3 regions of the Methylophaga sp. F-2 genome follow, and region 3 is predicted to be linked to each of the others. Evidence: riboswitches for the same ligand, from Rfam matches in the RefSeq annotation. Region 3 holds a riboswitch; each other region holds the start of a gene.
What was found. Region 3 has a riboswitch for cyclic di-GMP ahead of AC13DA_RS06110 (VPLPA-CTERM sorting domain-containing protein). Riboswitches for the same ligand answer to the same signal wherever they lie in the genome.
Positions count from the first base shown of each region.

Region 1: it holds a riboswitch for cyclic di-GMP, as region 3 does, so the genes downstream of both, AC13DA_RS07150 (hypothetical protein) here and AC13DA_RS06110 (VPLPA-CTERM sorting domain-containing protein) in region 3, are expected to answer to the same signal.
Region 2: it holds a riboswitch for cyclic di-GMP, as region 3 does, so the genes downstream of both, AC13DA_RS08110 (hypothetical protein) here and AC13DA_RS06110 (VPLPA-CTERM sorting domain-containing protein) in region 3, are expected to answer to the same signal.

Region 1 covers NZ_JBSXOF010000018.1:14,154-19,213, reverse strand. Annotated here, with positions in the region: gene AC13DA_RS07170 (fructosamine kinase family protein) at 1-282, opposite strand, end outside; gene rpiA (ribose-5-phosphate isomerase RpiA) at 509-1,189, shown strand; gene AC13DA_RS07160 (peroxiredoxin) at 1,255-1,770, opposite strand; gene AC13DA_RS07155 (Gfo/Idh/MocA family protein) at 1,932-2,939, shown strand; cyclic di-GMP riboswitch class I at 3,155-3,237, shown strand; gene AC13DA_RS07150 (hypothetical protein) at 3,265-3,768, shown strand; cyclic di-GMP riboswitch class I at 4,166-4,248, shown strand; gene AC13DA_RS07145 (hypothetical protein) at 4,275-4,772, shown strand; gene AC13DA_RS07140 (PA0069 family radical SAM protein) at 4,865-5,060, opposite strand, start outside.
Region 2 covers NZ_JBSXOF010000018.1:227,545-232,604, forward strand. Annotated here, with positions in the region: gene AC13DA_RS08095 (Wzz/FepE/Etk N-terminal domain-containing protein) at 1-339, opposite strand, end outside; gene AC13DA_RS08100 (hypothetical protein) at 364-1,554, opposite strand; gene AC13DA_RS08105 (polysaccharide biosynthesis/export family protein) at 1,573-2,124, opposite strand; gene AC13DA_RS08110 (hypothetical protein) at 2,254-2,772, opposite strand; cyclic di-GMP riboswitch class I at 2,808-2,886, opposite strand; gene AC13DA_RS08115 (hypothetical protein) at 3,071-3,559, opposite strand; cyclic di-GMP riboswitch class I at 3,597-3,682, opposite strand; gene AC13DA_RS08120 (undecaprenyl-phosphate glucose phosphotransferase) at 3,913-5,060, opposite strand, start outside.
Region 3 covers NZ_JBSXOF010000016.1:377,843-382,902, forward strand. Annotated here, with positions in the region: gene AC13DA_RS06100 (YdbL family probable chaperone protein) at 1-343, shown strand, start outside; gene rlmD (23S rRNA (uracil(1939)-C(5))-methyltransferase RlmD) at 429-1,763, shown strand; cyclic di-GMP riboswitch class I at 1,987-2,064, shown strand; gene AC13DA_RS06110 (VPLPA-CTERM sorting domain-containing protein) at 2,082-2,687, shown strand; gene AC13DA_RS06115 (DNA alkylation repair protein) at 2,741-3,850, shown strand; gene AC13DA_RS06120 (SulP family inorganic anion transporter) at 4,324-5,060, opposite strand, start outside.

The sequences.
Region 1 (5,060 bases), on a different contig from region 3:
TTCCAAGACCAAATAACTGTGTTGATGATTTGTTCCTTGGCAGATGACCTCTGGAACCCGAATGCTTTTAGTCGCTGACATCTCTTGCAAGCCAAGTGCTTCGGCTTCAAACATTAGCGATAAAGAAGGCTGATTCACCTTTATAAAATAAGCTTGCTGTTCTGTTTTTAGTTGAAAGGCGCTATTAATACAACCACCACCGATACTGTTCAGTTGATATGGCTGAAGACTCTGATTGGTGGTCGATTCAATATGTTCAACAATGGAGTCGAGCTGTGCCATTATTTTTCCTTACCAGATTTGAAAAAAGAGTTAGCTGCTATAGCTAAGGATATGAGCTAAGCACTGAGGCATCAAGTTTTACATGGTTGAGCATACGTTATGAAAATGTGAATAGTGCGTGCAGAACACGATGAAAGAACCATCAACCATATGGATTGTCCGTTTTTTTATCTGTCATTGCTATGTAAGCTGAACAGTATTTACGGATGGCATAAGGAGTTTGTCTATGGCTATGAATCCAAAACAACGAGTAGCACTGCATGCAGCCAATTTAGTTGAGCAGAATATGATAGTGGGATTGGGCACTGGTTCCACCGCCAATTTCTTTATTGAAGCTCTGGCAAAACGCTGTAAGACTGAAAAACTAACTATTCATACCGTGAGTAGTTCTGCGATTAGTGAGATTAAAGCGCGTGAAGCGGGATTGCCCGTGCTGTCTATTGCAGAACTTGATGCGCTGGATATGTATGTGGATGGTGCCGATGAGGTCACACCGGATCTTACTTTATTGAAAGGACGCGGTCAGGATTTAGTGAATGAAAAATTGTTAGCTTCAGCAGCGGATCAATTTTTTGTTTTAGTTGATGAGTCAAAACTGGTCGAGCATATCGGACAAAACTTTCCGATTCCGGTGGAAGTCATGCCTCAGGCATGGCGTTTGGTTCTGACCCAGCTTAAACAACAAGGTGGTCAAGGCCAGCTTCGACTAAATGCCTCGGGGGATAATGTTGCTGTTACAGCAAGTGGTAGTCTGGTGCTTGATATGCAATTTAAACAAATGGATAGCTTAGAGCTAACCATGATTCTGGATACCATTCCCGGCATAGTCGAGCATGGGATTTTCAGTGACACCGCATCAGCCATTTTTATTGGTGGTGAATTTGAGGTGGAAGAACACTGGCGATAACGTTAGCCATCAGTGAATGAGAAAGGGGAGTGAAACTCCCCCAACTCAAATATTTGTGATGTTGCTTAGGATTTTTTTAGTTCATCCAAAATGGTTTCTGCTTTAGATTTACCAAACTCGCCTGAGCCTTCAACGCCGATATAAGTCACCACACCATCTTTCAGGATGCAGGCAAAGCGATAACAACGTACACCCATTCCTCCGGCAGTTAAGTCTCTATCTAAGCCCATGGCTTTGGTCAGCTCGGCACTACCATCAGCCATCATTCTGACCTTGCCTTCATTATTTACTTGTCGGCCCCAGGCGCCCATGACAAAAGCATCGTTAACAGCCATGCACCAGATTTCATCGGCGCCAGCCGCTTTGATCTCATCTGCTAATCGGATAAAGCCAGGTAAGTGTTCTTCAGAGCAGAGTGGGGTGAATGCACCCGGAACACCGAAAAGAACAATGGTTTTTCCTTCAGTCAATGATTGAACATTCTGTGGTTGAGGGTTGACAGGGCAGCCACTGCTCGCCGAAAAATCAACACACTCAGAAAGTGTCGCTGCGGGAATTTTCTGTCCAACTTCGATTGTCATAATTGCTCCTTAATCCGTTATTTTTATTTACAGGGTGTCTAGCATAAGGCAATCGCTGACAGATAAAAACACTATGAAACATGCGGTTTTATGAGTTTGGAATTGTGCTGTCGAGTCGATATCATGGTGATCACTAAATTGAATTAAAGGGATATAAACACATGGCTGAAAAACAATTACGCTGGGGAATTTTAGGTGCTGCTCGTGTTAACGAAAAACTACTGCCCGCTATTGTTGAAGCAGCTAATGCGGAGCTGGTAGCTATTGCCAGTCGTCGTCCTGGGGCGGCGGCAGAAGTGTTGCAAAAACTGGCACCACAACAAACGTCGGTAGAAACGCTGGATGATCCGGAAGCATTACTTTCTCATCCAAATATTGATGCCATCTATCTACCGATGTCGAATGAAGAACATGCCGAGTGGGCACTCAAAGCCATCAATCATGGTAAACATGTGTTGATCGAAAAACCGATGGCGCTGACAGTAGCCGATATTGACGCCATTGAAGCCGCTGCAAAAGCAAATAATGTAACAGTCATGGAAGGCTTTATGTATATCTTCCATCCTCAGCATGAGTATGTAAGACAGTTAATTAATGACGGCAAGGTCGGTGACGTGCGTACGGTAAAAACGGCGTTTGCATTCCCGATGAAACCAGCGCGAATGTATCGTATTGATCGTGATATCAATGATGGTGGCGGTGCTATGTGGGATATTGGTCCTTATGCCATTCATACGGCAAGATTGTGGTTTGATAATGAGCCTGTCGCTGCCATGGCAATGGCTAAGCTTAATGACAGTGGTGCTGATGTTAGCTTAAGCGGGGTGTTTGATTTTGATGATGGTAAGTTTGCTCACTTTGAAATGAGCTTTGAACATGCCAGACGAAGTGAATATGAAATTATTGGTACCAAGGGTGGCATTAAATGTCACACCGTTTGGCAACCTGAAACTGAAGAAGCCACGATTAGCTGGTGGAATGATGAAGAAGAACAAACCGTATTAATACCAAAGGCTAATCATTTTAACCTGGAAATAGAACACTTCTCTGGTTGCATCTTAGAAGGGAAAGCCCCCAAACTGTCATTAGCTGATGCCAGATATAATTGTGCCGCAATTTGTGCTGCCATTGCCTCCGTTCGACAGTCAAAAAAAATCTACATTGATTGAGTCTATGAAGTAAATTGCAAATCCCTCACAGCACCATTTAGTTGAATAGTAAAAATTTTCAAACATAAACGAACATTTGTACATGCACTTTTAATTAAGGCCTAATTAATGGTAGGGTAAATTAACAACAATGTTTGTTGTTATATATAACTTGTTGTCTATGTACTTTCGTACAATCAATTCAACAGTTATCTCGACTCAACACATTCGTGATGGGTTGTTATAGCCAAACTTGTCGTGAGGCAAGGACGGAAAGTTACAGATCTTTAATCTTTACAAAGATGGCTGAGCTGCATTGCTTTGTAACAATCAAGGAGTACCAGATATGAAACAAGCGATGCTATTCACAATAGCTTTATTTGCTACAACATCAATTAACGCAGCTACACTAACTATTCAGCCTACAGGCTCAACTAATGCCACTCAGACAACGTCTGTAGATACGGGAACCACGGTATTGGGTAGTGGTACAGTTACTAGTGGTGACGAACCATGGAGTTCTACCTACGACGTTACTACAACGGATGATACATCTACCGTTATTGAGTGGTCATTTAACCCAGTAGCGGCACTCACTCAAGCTACTCTCTCGTTTGATAATGGTGTTGACCCTGTCCAAATATTTGATATTTCAGGCGATTTCAGGTTCACAGGTTTACTCTATGCTGGAACAGTTGCCTCTATTGACCTACTCAACGGCAATAGAAATGTATTCAAATATGATGTCTCACTTCAGTCCGTTTCTGAAGTGCCTGTTCCTGCTGCATTTTTTCTTCTAGCACCGGCCTTATTAGGCTTTATTGGCCTTCGTAGAAAAAGCGCACTTTAGTGTGGAAGGTCTGAACCATCTGATGGAAGACATTTCGATATCTAATTTAGATGTCGAATGTCAGCAAAAAGCCGTGGTTGATACTACGGCTTTTTTATTGTGTAAGCGATTTGAATCAAGACGAATGAGTTTGTAGAACTTTCATCTGGAATTCACAGTTACTACTATGTTTTCGTTCGCTGGCTTTAGCGGTAAAAAATATCAACTAAATTGGACAGACTTAAAATTCACAACCAGTTCACAGTTTTATTGTGATAATGTTCACGCGATCAGACAAATGCTGTGAGTTACGTCCCAGATTTAACTAATAGAGCTGGTAGTCTCCTACTGTGATTTGTACTATCGACTCGTCTGAAATGGTTCAGACGAACACATCATTAAAAGTCTTAATAATGTGATTTTTTAAAGCCAAACTCGTCGTGAGGCGGGGTCGGAAAGCCACGGGTCTCTGGTTTGATTGGAGATGGCTGGGTTGCATTGCTTCATATATTAAATAGGAATTTATTATGAAAAAAGCGATGCTATTTGTTGTAGCTCTTTTGTTTTCGGTCAGTGTTAATGCCGCTACGTTGTCTATGTCTACTGCTGGTTCTTCTTTTGACCAGGATGTCGATGTATCAAACGGTAGTGTAGTTTTAGGTGGTGGCACAGTAAGTGAAGGACCTGGTACATGGTTCTCACAGTTTGATGTTAGTACAGACGCTGATACAGCTGTTAAAGTTGAGTGGTCGTTTAATCCTACTAGTTCATTAGCAGGGGCCACATTAAGATTTAACAACGGTGTTGATGGTATTCAGTTGTTTAACATTACCGGTGACTTTAGTTTTACAGCAATGATTTACCAAGGGTACACAGCATGGGTTGACATCATTGATGCAACTAGAAATGTATTTAAATATGATGTTTCTGTGTCAGCTGTACCAGTACCTGCTGCATTGTTTTTATTCGCACCAGCCCTATTAGGTTTCTTGGGTCTGCGTAGAAAAACAGCAGTAGCTGCATAAAACTTGAAGTAAAAAATCAAGTTAACAATTGTTAGTTAGATTGAAAGGGGAACTTCGGTTCCCCTTTTTTATGGCTACTAAATATTTTCTTTTTAAAACAAGCTCATTTGCTTTGTTGGTTTATGAAATAAGTCGGTTCTCAGAACCGCTGGAGACTTGTTTAATGGGTATTTCTTGACCGCAACTTCGAATCGTTTTTTGATCATTTCTGCATATAGCCCCTGACCTTCAAGCCTGTAACCAAACCTTGGATCATTTGTTTTGCCATTTCTGGAGTCTTTAATACGA
Region 2 (5,060 bases), on a different contig from region 3:
CAACTCTACAATAGTAGAAGTAGCTGCCGTTTTTTGACGTTCAGGCCTGTATAGATCATATTTACTGACCATCTCCATCACTCTGGAAGTCGTCATCAATCGTTGTTTGATGACTTCGATACGTTGGTCAGCATAACTTGTGACGGTTGAACGAACTAAATCATTTGGAATTTCTTGTGATTCAATCAGGATGGTGCCCTGAGATTTATAGGTGGCAGGGAGTGAAAATACCACTATAAATGTCGCTATGGCTAACAACGTAGCAGGAATAATAACCCAAATCTTCCTGCGCCAGAGAAGATTAAGATAATCCCCTAAGCCTTTTACTTCTTCTTCCATTTATTATTGCTCTTTGCTGTAGATTTAGCGAGAAAAACGAATTCCATCCCAATTGTAGTCGATGTTGAATGAAAGCGCATTGCTGTCGACATCCTTGCCATCTGACTCATCAACACTACGATATCGGTATGAAAAAACAAGTGCCCAGTCTTCAGCTAGTTTCCACGATAGACTGGGTGAAAAATCAATGTATTTTGTCTCTGTACTATCTAAATCATCGGCGCTGCGATATTTACGATAGCTTGCTGATAAACTTCCAGAAACTTTCTCGGTAAAGCTCCTCCGATATGTGAACGTATAGGCATCCTGTTCATTTACATCACCTTCACTTGATGGCGTTAATGAGCGACTTGCTGAAAATGTGTAACTATTTAACTCATCTTCTCTTGTTGTACTGATTGAGTAATTTAAACCTGAACTTTGATCAGATGTTTGCGGACCAATTGCAGGGTTATTTTCGCTATCCAAATAACGTGCACCCAATAAACCATTTACTGACCAAAGTTCAGACAATTGATATTCACTTGTGAGTCCTAATGAGTAAGAGTCGTATTCATTATCCAGTCTGTCAGACTCAGCTTGATAGTTAACATAACTGACTGACAAACCCGCGTTTAACCGTTCTGTATATTGATGTTGCCAGGCCAGGTTAAGACTAGCCGTTTCATTATCTGTTAGGTTAGACGATGAACCCAGTATAGTGTTATTGCTTCCTGAATCTGACTGTTTTCGAGTTTGGTATGAGAAGCTAGAACTTATTGTGTCTAATTCCGTCAATCTGTAGCTATATGATGGCGAGATACTTTTCGTAATTGTGGTGGATGTGTTACTAAAATCGGCCGTATCTTCTTCTGCAATATCGCGTGATTCACGTTCTGCATAATTTAAATTGAGACCATAGGTACTTCTCTCATTAGCATAAGAGGTACTAAAACTGGCGAAGGGATTTTCTTTATCGAGGTCTTTTAGATCTTGATATCTGCTTATTCTATAACCTAAACGAACTTCTGATGTTGAGTTTTCTAATGATCGCGTTAAGCTTAGTGTAGGATCAATATTTAAACTGAAATCATCTAATCTATCTTCACGAAGTAGCTCATTATCGTCATATTTAAACTTAGGATCAGCCTGTGCATTAAATACCCATTCTGCTGCTGATGCTGTATTTATCAGCAGGCAAGGCAATAATAGCGGAATATATTTTCTCATGGACATGTGTCTCGGCTATTTTGCTTAAGGTACGATAATAACGTCGCCACTTTCCAATGTAATGTTGGTATTTAGTGCTTTGCCTTTTTTTATCTCTGCATATTTCACGGGTAAGACTTGTTGCTTAGCCCCATCTCTGCGAAGCACGATAATGTTGTTTTCTTCTGCATAAGGCGATAAACCACCGGCTAAACTTAGCGCTTGCATGGCGTCTAACGGTTGATTCATCACAAAAGAGCCTGGGTTGAGTACTTTCCCTAAAATATGAACTCTATTACCTTCAACATTTGTGACAGAGACCGTAACAACCGGATCTGCCAGGTATTCACTGAGTTTTTTAGTTAATTCTTCTTCAACTTCTGCCACCGTTTTTTCTTTAGCGACAACTTCGCCTGCTAAAGGAAAGGTGATAACTCCATCAGGCAGGACCGTTACTTGTTTTTGCAAAGACTCTTCATTCCATACTGAAATGTCTAAGACGTCGCCTGAATTCAATAAATAGCGTTCTGCAGCAAACGTCGTTGAAGAAAATAGAGAAAAAAGTGCAACAAAAAGTACAAGGAAGCGCTTAAGCATGAGGGAAAATCCTTATCTATAATTAACATTCAAAATTGATATTAACACTCTATTTTTCAAAAAAAAAGGGAGCTTTTGCTCCCTTTCAATTTGTAACAGTTAAGTTACTGTTAACTTAAATCTTAGTTCTTATGCAGCAACTGCTGATTTTCTTCTAAGCCCTAAGAAACCTAATAAGGCCGGAGCAAACAAGAATAATGCGGCTGGTACTGGTACAGCAGATACTGATACATCATATTTCAAAATGTTAGATGCAGCATCAATAATATCTAAACCGTAGAAAACGTTCGCAGCTAAAAATGCAGTGAAACTAAAATCACCAGTGATAACAAAGGTTTGTGCACCTGGTAAGTAACTGCCGTTAGGGCCGGTGATTTCTCCGAATTTTACTGTTGCGCCTGTTAAAGCTGTGAATGGATTGAAAGACCATTCAATTTTCACGTTGGTAGCTGTATCAGAGGTAAGATCAAATTGTGAATACCAGTTACCAACCTCACCTACAGTACCACCAGCGAGTACAGTACTGTTGTTATTTACATCAACAGATTGTGTTGCGCCACTTGATCCGATACCAGTAAGAGTCAATGTTGCAGCATTGACACCAACCGAAAACATGAGAGCTACTAAAAATAGCATCGCCTTTTTCATAATAAACTTCCTTATGCATAAGTTGAAAAAACAAGCAATGCAACCCAGCCATCTTTAAATTAAAGATCTGTGGCTTTCCGACCCCGCCTCACGACGAGTTTGGCTTTTGTTAAATTACCATATCCATAAGATATGATAATCACCTATCTGACTTTTTCAGATGAGTGAATGATATGGAGCATTGTCCACCCGTGTCTATTGTACCTTGGTACAATTTTGCTATTGGAATTTAAAATCAATTCGCTAATGGATATAAAAAAGGGAGCCTAAGCTCCCTTTTTTATCAAAAACATTGTTTTTATGCTGCAACAGCTGTTTTTCTACGCAGACCCAAAAAGCCTAATAAAGCAGGGGCAAACAAGAATAATGCAGCTGGAACAGGTACTGCAGATACTGAAACGTCATATTTAACTACGCCTGATGTCGCATCAATGATACTCAGGATGTAGCTAGTACCTGCTGTCAACATAGCTGTGAAGCTGAAGTCTTCAGTAATTGCATATGACACAGTGTCACCCAATGTACCAAAAACTAATGTTGCACCTTTAATTGCAGGGTTAAATGACCATGCGATTACAACAGGTGTATCTGTATCAGTTGTGAGTGAAAATGCTGAACTCCAAGTACTTTTTGAAGAAACAGTACCACTACCTAACACAACAGACCCAGAGGTAACATCAGCACTTTGACTTGCGATAGTTGAACCAGCTTCAGTCAGAGATAACGTCGCTGCGTTAACACTTACTGAAAACAATAAAGCTACGATAAATAGCATCGCTTTTTTCATAATAATTTCCTTATGCATAAGAATTCGAAAAAACAAGCAATGCAACCCAGCCATCTTTAAATGTAGATTTAAAGATCTGTGGCTTTCCGACCCCGCCTCACAGCGAGTTTGGCTTTAATTACACAACATCAAACACGCCGACATTGTGTAAGACCATATTATGATCTTGCTACAAAGCCATCACCGTTGATGTCTATTGTTCTGATTGCTATTAAGATATTTAAGATAACTAGTATTATCTAGTGTATATGCTTTACACCGATACCTTAACAGTATGGATATGATACTGTGTCTCAAGGTAAGTAACAAGTATATTTAGTAAGTAACATTACTAATTAAAACTAAACAGACAATTAGTAGGCGTTTTTACCGACAAACCCTTTGAACAGTGTTAAAAAAATAATCTCAAGATCTAGTAATAGCGACCAGTTCTGAATATATTTGAGATCATAATGCACACGTCCCTGCATTTTATCCAACGTATCTGTTTCCCCTCTAAAACCATTAATTTGTGCTAATCCGGTAATGCCCGGTTTAACTTTATGTCTCAGCATATATCCCTGAATCTGTGCACGATATTGCTCATTATGTGCTACAGCATGTGGCCGTGGACCAACGATGGACATCGACCCACCCAGAGAATTAAAAAATTGTGGAAGCTCGTCAAGAGACGTTCTACGCAGGAAACCACCAAAAGGGGTAATTCGGCTGTCATTCTTCTGAGCTTGTGTGACCTTTTCACCATCTTCCGTGACAGTCATTGTACGGAATTTCCATACTTTAATTTTTTCACCATCCACGCCATAACGTGTCTGTTTGAAAAATACAGGACCTTTAGATGTGAACTTCACCCCAGCTGCAATAATTAACATGGGTATAGCGATAATTGCCAGGATAATAATACTGAGAATAATATCCTCTAATCGTTTCAATATACTGTCGATACCAGCAAAGGGCGTTTCATAAACTGAAATAGCCGTGATGCCCTGATAATCCACCCAACGTGAATTGAGAAGATTGAACGTGAACAAGTCTGGTACTAAGTATACTGATGCCGTGCTATCTGCCAATAGCTCAGTTATATGCCGTATTCTATGCTCGGCTGACATAGCAAGGGTAATGTATACCGTATCCACTTTGCCTGCTTTACAGTCTTCAATCAGCTGGTTGAAGTCACCCACGTTTTTGTTGGTGACGACTAAGTTAGGCTCTGTTTCAACACGTTTTTGTGATCGGTCATCGTAATAACCGACCAATCTGAATCCTGACCAGTCCATTTCATTAAATGCACGCTCCAGGCGTTTACCTAATGTTGTTTCACCAACGATAGCAACGTTTCTGGTATTTACACCACGTGCACGGAGGATTGCCAATGATGTTCTTACAATGGCATGCCAGGAAATTAATTCAATTGGCGTCAATAAAAACCATAAAAAAACAAAGCTATCAAGATAACTACCAGAGTGAATGAAAAAGATATCAATCATTACTAGAATGAAAA
Region 3 (5,060 bases):
TATTAATATCAATTCACCCGCTATCAATGCATTACAGTCGAATATGAAAACACGCCATGAAAGTTTGAAGCCTTTCTATAATAGTGGTGCGATAGGGTTAACTGATGATGGTTTTATTACTCTACGTGATGCCAAGTCTGTACCGTTAAAAGACCGTAACCAGTTAAATAGTCTGATTGCCGCCGAAAATAATGATCGTAAAGCGCTCTATGCTGAAATCGCCAGAGCAAACGGGCATCCGGAATGGCAAGATGATATCCAACAAACCTTCGCACAGCGCTGGATTAGTAATGCAGCAAAAGGCTGGTGGTATCAGCAAGGTGGTAGCTGGAAACAAAAATAAATACAGCAGATTGATTATAATAATGACGTCCAGTGGCGTGAAAGCGTCACTGGACTTTTTATTTTTCAGAGATAAGAGATAAAAGATGGCAAGACGTAGCCGCAGACAAAGAATACCGCAAGAACCCGTTACAGCAGAGATTGAGTCGTTATCACACGATGGTAGAGGCATCGCTCGAATTGAAGGTAAAACCGTTTTTGTGGATGGCGCCTTAGCCGGAGAAAAAGTGAACTTTCAATATAGCCGGGTTCACAAAAAATATGATGAGGCACGCACGGTAGAAGTATTGTCTGGCGCGGATGATCGCGTAGCAGCAAAATGTCAGCATTTTAGTATTTGTGGTGGCTGCAGTTTGATGCATATGTCACCTGAAGCACAGTTGGCTCATAAACAAGCCACATTGGCTGAACACTTCACTCACTTTGGTAACTTAAATCCTGAACAATGGTTAGCGCCTTTAACCGGTCCATTATGGGGATATCGTCGTAAAGCACGTTTAGGCGTGAAGTATGTCGCGAAAAAAGAACAGGTTCTGGTCGGTTTCAGAGAAAAGTCTTCACCTTATATTGCCATGCTAGAGCAATGTGAGGTCTTAGATCCTCGCGTGGGTCATCGTTTAACGGATTTAGCGTCATTAATTGCTGGGCTTGAAGCCTATAATCGTATCGCTCAGATTGAAGTGGCGATGGATGATGAGCATGTGGCGTTAGTTTTTCGCAATCTTGATGCATTATCTGAGACGGATAAAAATGCATTGATTCGCTTTGGTCAAAGCAATAATTTATGGATCTATCAGCAACCGGGTGGTCCGGATACGGTCTCCTTATTATGGCCTGAGTCAGCTCAGCTCAGTTATGCGCCGGAAGCAGGGTTGAACTTACAGTTTGATCCGAGCGATTTTACTCAGGTGAATGCCGGTATTAATGAAAAAATGATCCAGCGAGCCATGAACTTACTGGACGTACAAGCTGATGATCGTATTCTGGATCTATTCTGTGGCTTAGGTAACTTCACTTTACCTTTAGCTAGACGCGTTAATGAAGTGGTTGGTGTCGAAGGTGATGCGGCTCTGGTGCAACACGCTAAAAATAATGCACAACTTAATGGCTTAAAGAATGCTGAGTTTGAACTGGCCGATCTGACACAAACCGAGCTCAAAGATTATCCTTGGGCGGAAAAAGGCTTTAATAAAATTCTGCTCGATCCGCCCAGAAGTGGGGCGTTTGAAGTTTTACATCAACTCGCTGCATTAGGTGCTGAGCGCCTGGTGTATGTGTCTTGTAATCCGGCGACATTGGCACGTGATGCGGGTGAGCTGGTGAATCAGCATGGCTATATTATGGAAGCAGCAGGCATTATGGATATGTTTCCTCACACAACACACGTTGAGTCGATAGCCGTTTTTACAAAAAAACGTTAAAAATTTTATAACTAGTACCAAGGTACAATTGTCCTGATCAAAACTAAGGTAATACAATGCATCGCACTGGGAGTTATTCCCATGTTTTTATCAAATATTAAGGGTGGTATTTGATAAAAAAGTCTGTAGATGGCTGATTAATTTTACGTTTTAGTACCAAAGTACAATTGTTCAGCTAATGACGAATCACTAATATGTATTCTGCAGGTAGTGATTGCATATTGAACAGTTAAGCCAACCTTGGTGTGAGCCATGTGACGGAAAGCCACGGATCTTTTTTAAAGATGGCCGGGTTGCATAGTAAATAAGGATAATTCTATGAAATTTTACAAATCGGCTATGTTAGTAGCTGCTATGTTGCTAGGTTTTTCAAGTGTTGCTTCAGCAACGTTTTATCATGGTGGGCATCATCATGGAGGTTGTGGTAATGATGGTTCAACATGTGATAACCCTCAAGCTTATTCAACGACATTAAACGCTAAAGTAACTAACGAAGATCATGATTACTGGGGAACTTTCTGGGACTCTTCAGAGGCGTATATGAGCTTTGAAGCCATCAATGAGCCTACTTTAGAAATTACTTCGGCTACTTTATCAGTTAAATCAAATGCCAACGGTTCATGGTTCTCTGATGGTTTATGGACATTAGATAATTATTTCCCATACCTGACATACGTTGGTAAATTAGATGGTGGCGTTGATGTATTTCAACTAAGTTCAAACTTATTTGACGAAGTGCTTGCTGGTATCACCTTCAAAGCTATTTTTGATAAAATAAAAGAAGATGTTTTCTGGGCTGAATTAACAGTGGATGGTACATACTGCCCACCTGTAAGTGAAGTACCTGTTCCAGCAGCATTATGGTTATTTGGTTCTGGTTTGATGGGCTTTACAGCGATGCGCAGACGTAAAAAAACTGCCTAAGCTAAGACAGAATACCGTATGATAAAAGCCGCGATTCCATCGCGGCTTTTTTTATGGCTGAACAACTCAAAAATAAACTCAATACTGCAGCAGTTCATGAGCTAGGTTCACTGATTCATTCAGTGTGGCCAGACTTTGCTGTGACAGATTTTATTCAGACGGCCTCACTCAAACTGGATGAGCTGGAACTCAAAGCACGTGCAGACTATCTTGCTAAGAGTTTGCATGTCTACCTGCCTGATGATTATGTCGATGCGATAGCTATTCTGTTACAGGCTGCTGAATACCTTAGAGAAGAACAGTTTTCTGGTTGGGCACATTATTTAGCCTGGCCATTAATTGACTATGTCGCTATATATGGCATCAACCACCTCCATGTTTCTTTTGCTGCATTAGAAAAATTAACCCCATTATTTACCAGCGAGTTTGCCATTCGGTTTTTTCTGTTGGCGCATTTTGAAGAAACCTATTTGCAAATGCTGCAGTGGGCTGAACATGAGAATGAACATATCAGGCGATTAGCCTCTGAAGGCATTCGACCACGTTTACCTTGGGCACCACAATTAACTGATTTACGTGATGACCCAACACCAATATGGCCGATTCTTGAGAAGTTAAAAGGTGATCACAGCCTCTATGTCAGGCGTTCTGTTGCTAATAACATCAATGATATTAGTAAGGATCATCCTCAAATGGTGATTGATATTTGTTCAGAGTGGAAACAAGCAGCTTCACAAAACATAAACTGGGTGATTCGCCATGGTTTACGGAGTTTGGTGAAACAGGGAAATGCTGATGTTTATCCGCTGTTAGGTTTTAGTCAGTCGGTGGATATTGAACAGCCATTACTTCGTCTTTCCCATAGCCGATTATTATTAGGGCAGACGCTGGTGCTGGATTTTCGTTTACGAAGCAAGCAGGCGCAGTATGTAGTACTAGACTACCGGATACGTTTTGTTGGGGCTGCTGGAAAAATGACGAGAGAAAAAGTCTTTAAATGGAAAAATATACGTTTAGCAGAAGGCGAATATCTCCACATGCAAAAACGACATACTTTACAGAAGATATCGACCAGAAAATATTACCCGGGCATACACGAGGTTGAGTGCCTATTGAATGGCCAGTGTATTGCCCGGGCGAGTTTTGAGTTGCTTATGCCCTAAAGGCATTAAGACATGATAAGGCCATAGGCAACCAAGGCAAGCCAAGCAACTGACATCACACAAATTAATGCGGCAAAGTTATCATGAATATAGTGTTCAATTTTTTCCATCATCGTCTCCTCACTGAGAATATTGTGCTGTTTTAAAACAGCGTGAGGTTATTATTCGCCTGGCACAGATATTAGGCATTGACCTAGATCAAAAATGAATAACTTGTCGAATGAAAATAAATTTGGACATAAAAAAAGCCAGTCGATGACTGGCTTTTTAACGATACCGCTGATCGGCTTAGTTGTTATATAGGCCGAAAGCAATCAGTGACAACCAAAAAACAGTAAAGCCAAGAATAATATGTGGAAATTTTTCTATCAGCAGTTTATCAATTTTTTTTAACATGTTTTTTTCTCGTAGTTCAATAGGTTATACAATTTTTAGCTTATTATTATGGGCTTAAGATAGCAGTTATTTCACTTTTATGCCAGCTTATCATCAGCAATATGATAGTGCGGATCTTCCATCACATTCACTTCAATCAGATCAGCTGCATTGTTGAGTAATTGTTTACACTCTTCACTTAAATGCCTTAAATGCAGCGTTTTTCCAGCTTTGATGTAACGTTCTGCCAGTGAGTCAATCGCTTCAATGGCTGAATGGTCGTAAACGCGCGAGTTTTTGAAATCAAGAATGATGTCGTCAGCATCATCATTTTTCGGATCAAATAAGTCATTGAAGTTACGGACTGAGCTAAAGAATAATGGCCCGTTCAATTCATGAACGATAGAACCTTGTTCATTTTTATAACTTTTCAGATAAATGTGTTTGGCGTGTTGCCATGCAAATACCAGCGCCGACATGATAATGCCAGTAATTACCGCGATAGCCAGATCAGTAAAGACGGTAATAACGGCGACGGAAATACCGATAATGGCATCAGGTAATGGGATACGTCCAAGCAAACGGAAACTGGCCCATTCAAACGTACCTAATACCACCATAAACATGACGCCTGTCAAAGCCGCAATCGGAATGATTTCGATAAGTGGCGATGCAAACAGAATAAAGCACAACAAAAACAGCGCGGCAGAGATACCGGATAATCGACCACGGCCGCCGGAGTTAATATTGATCATACTTTGACCAATCATCGCACAACCGCCCATACCACCAAAAAATCCTGTGACTGTATTCGCCACACCTTGGCCAATACATT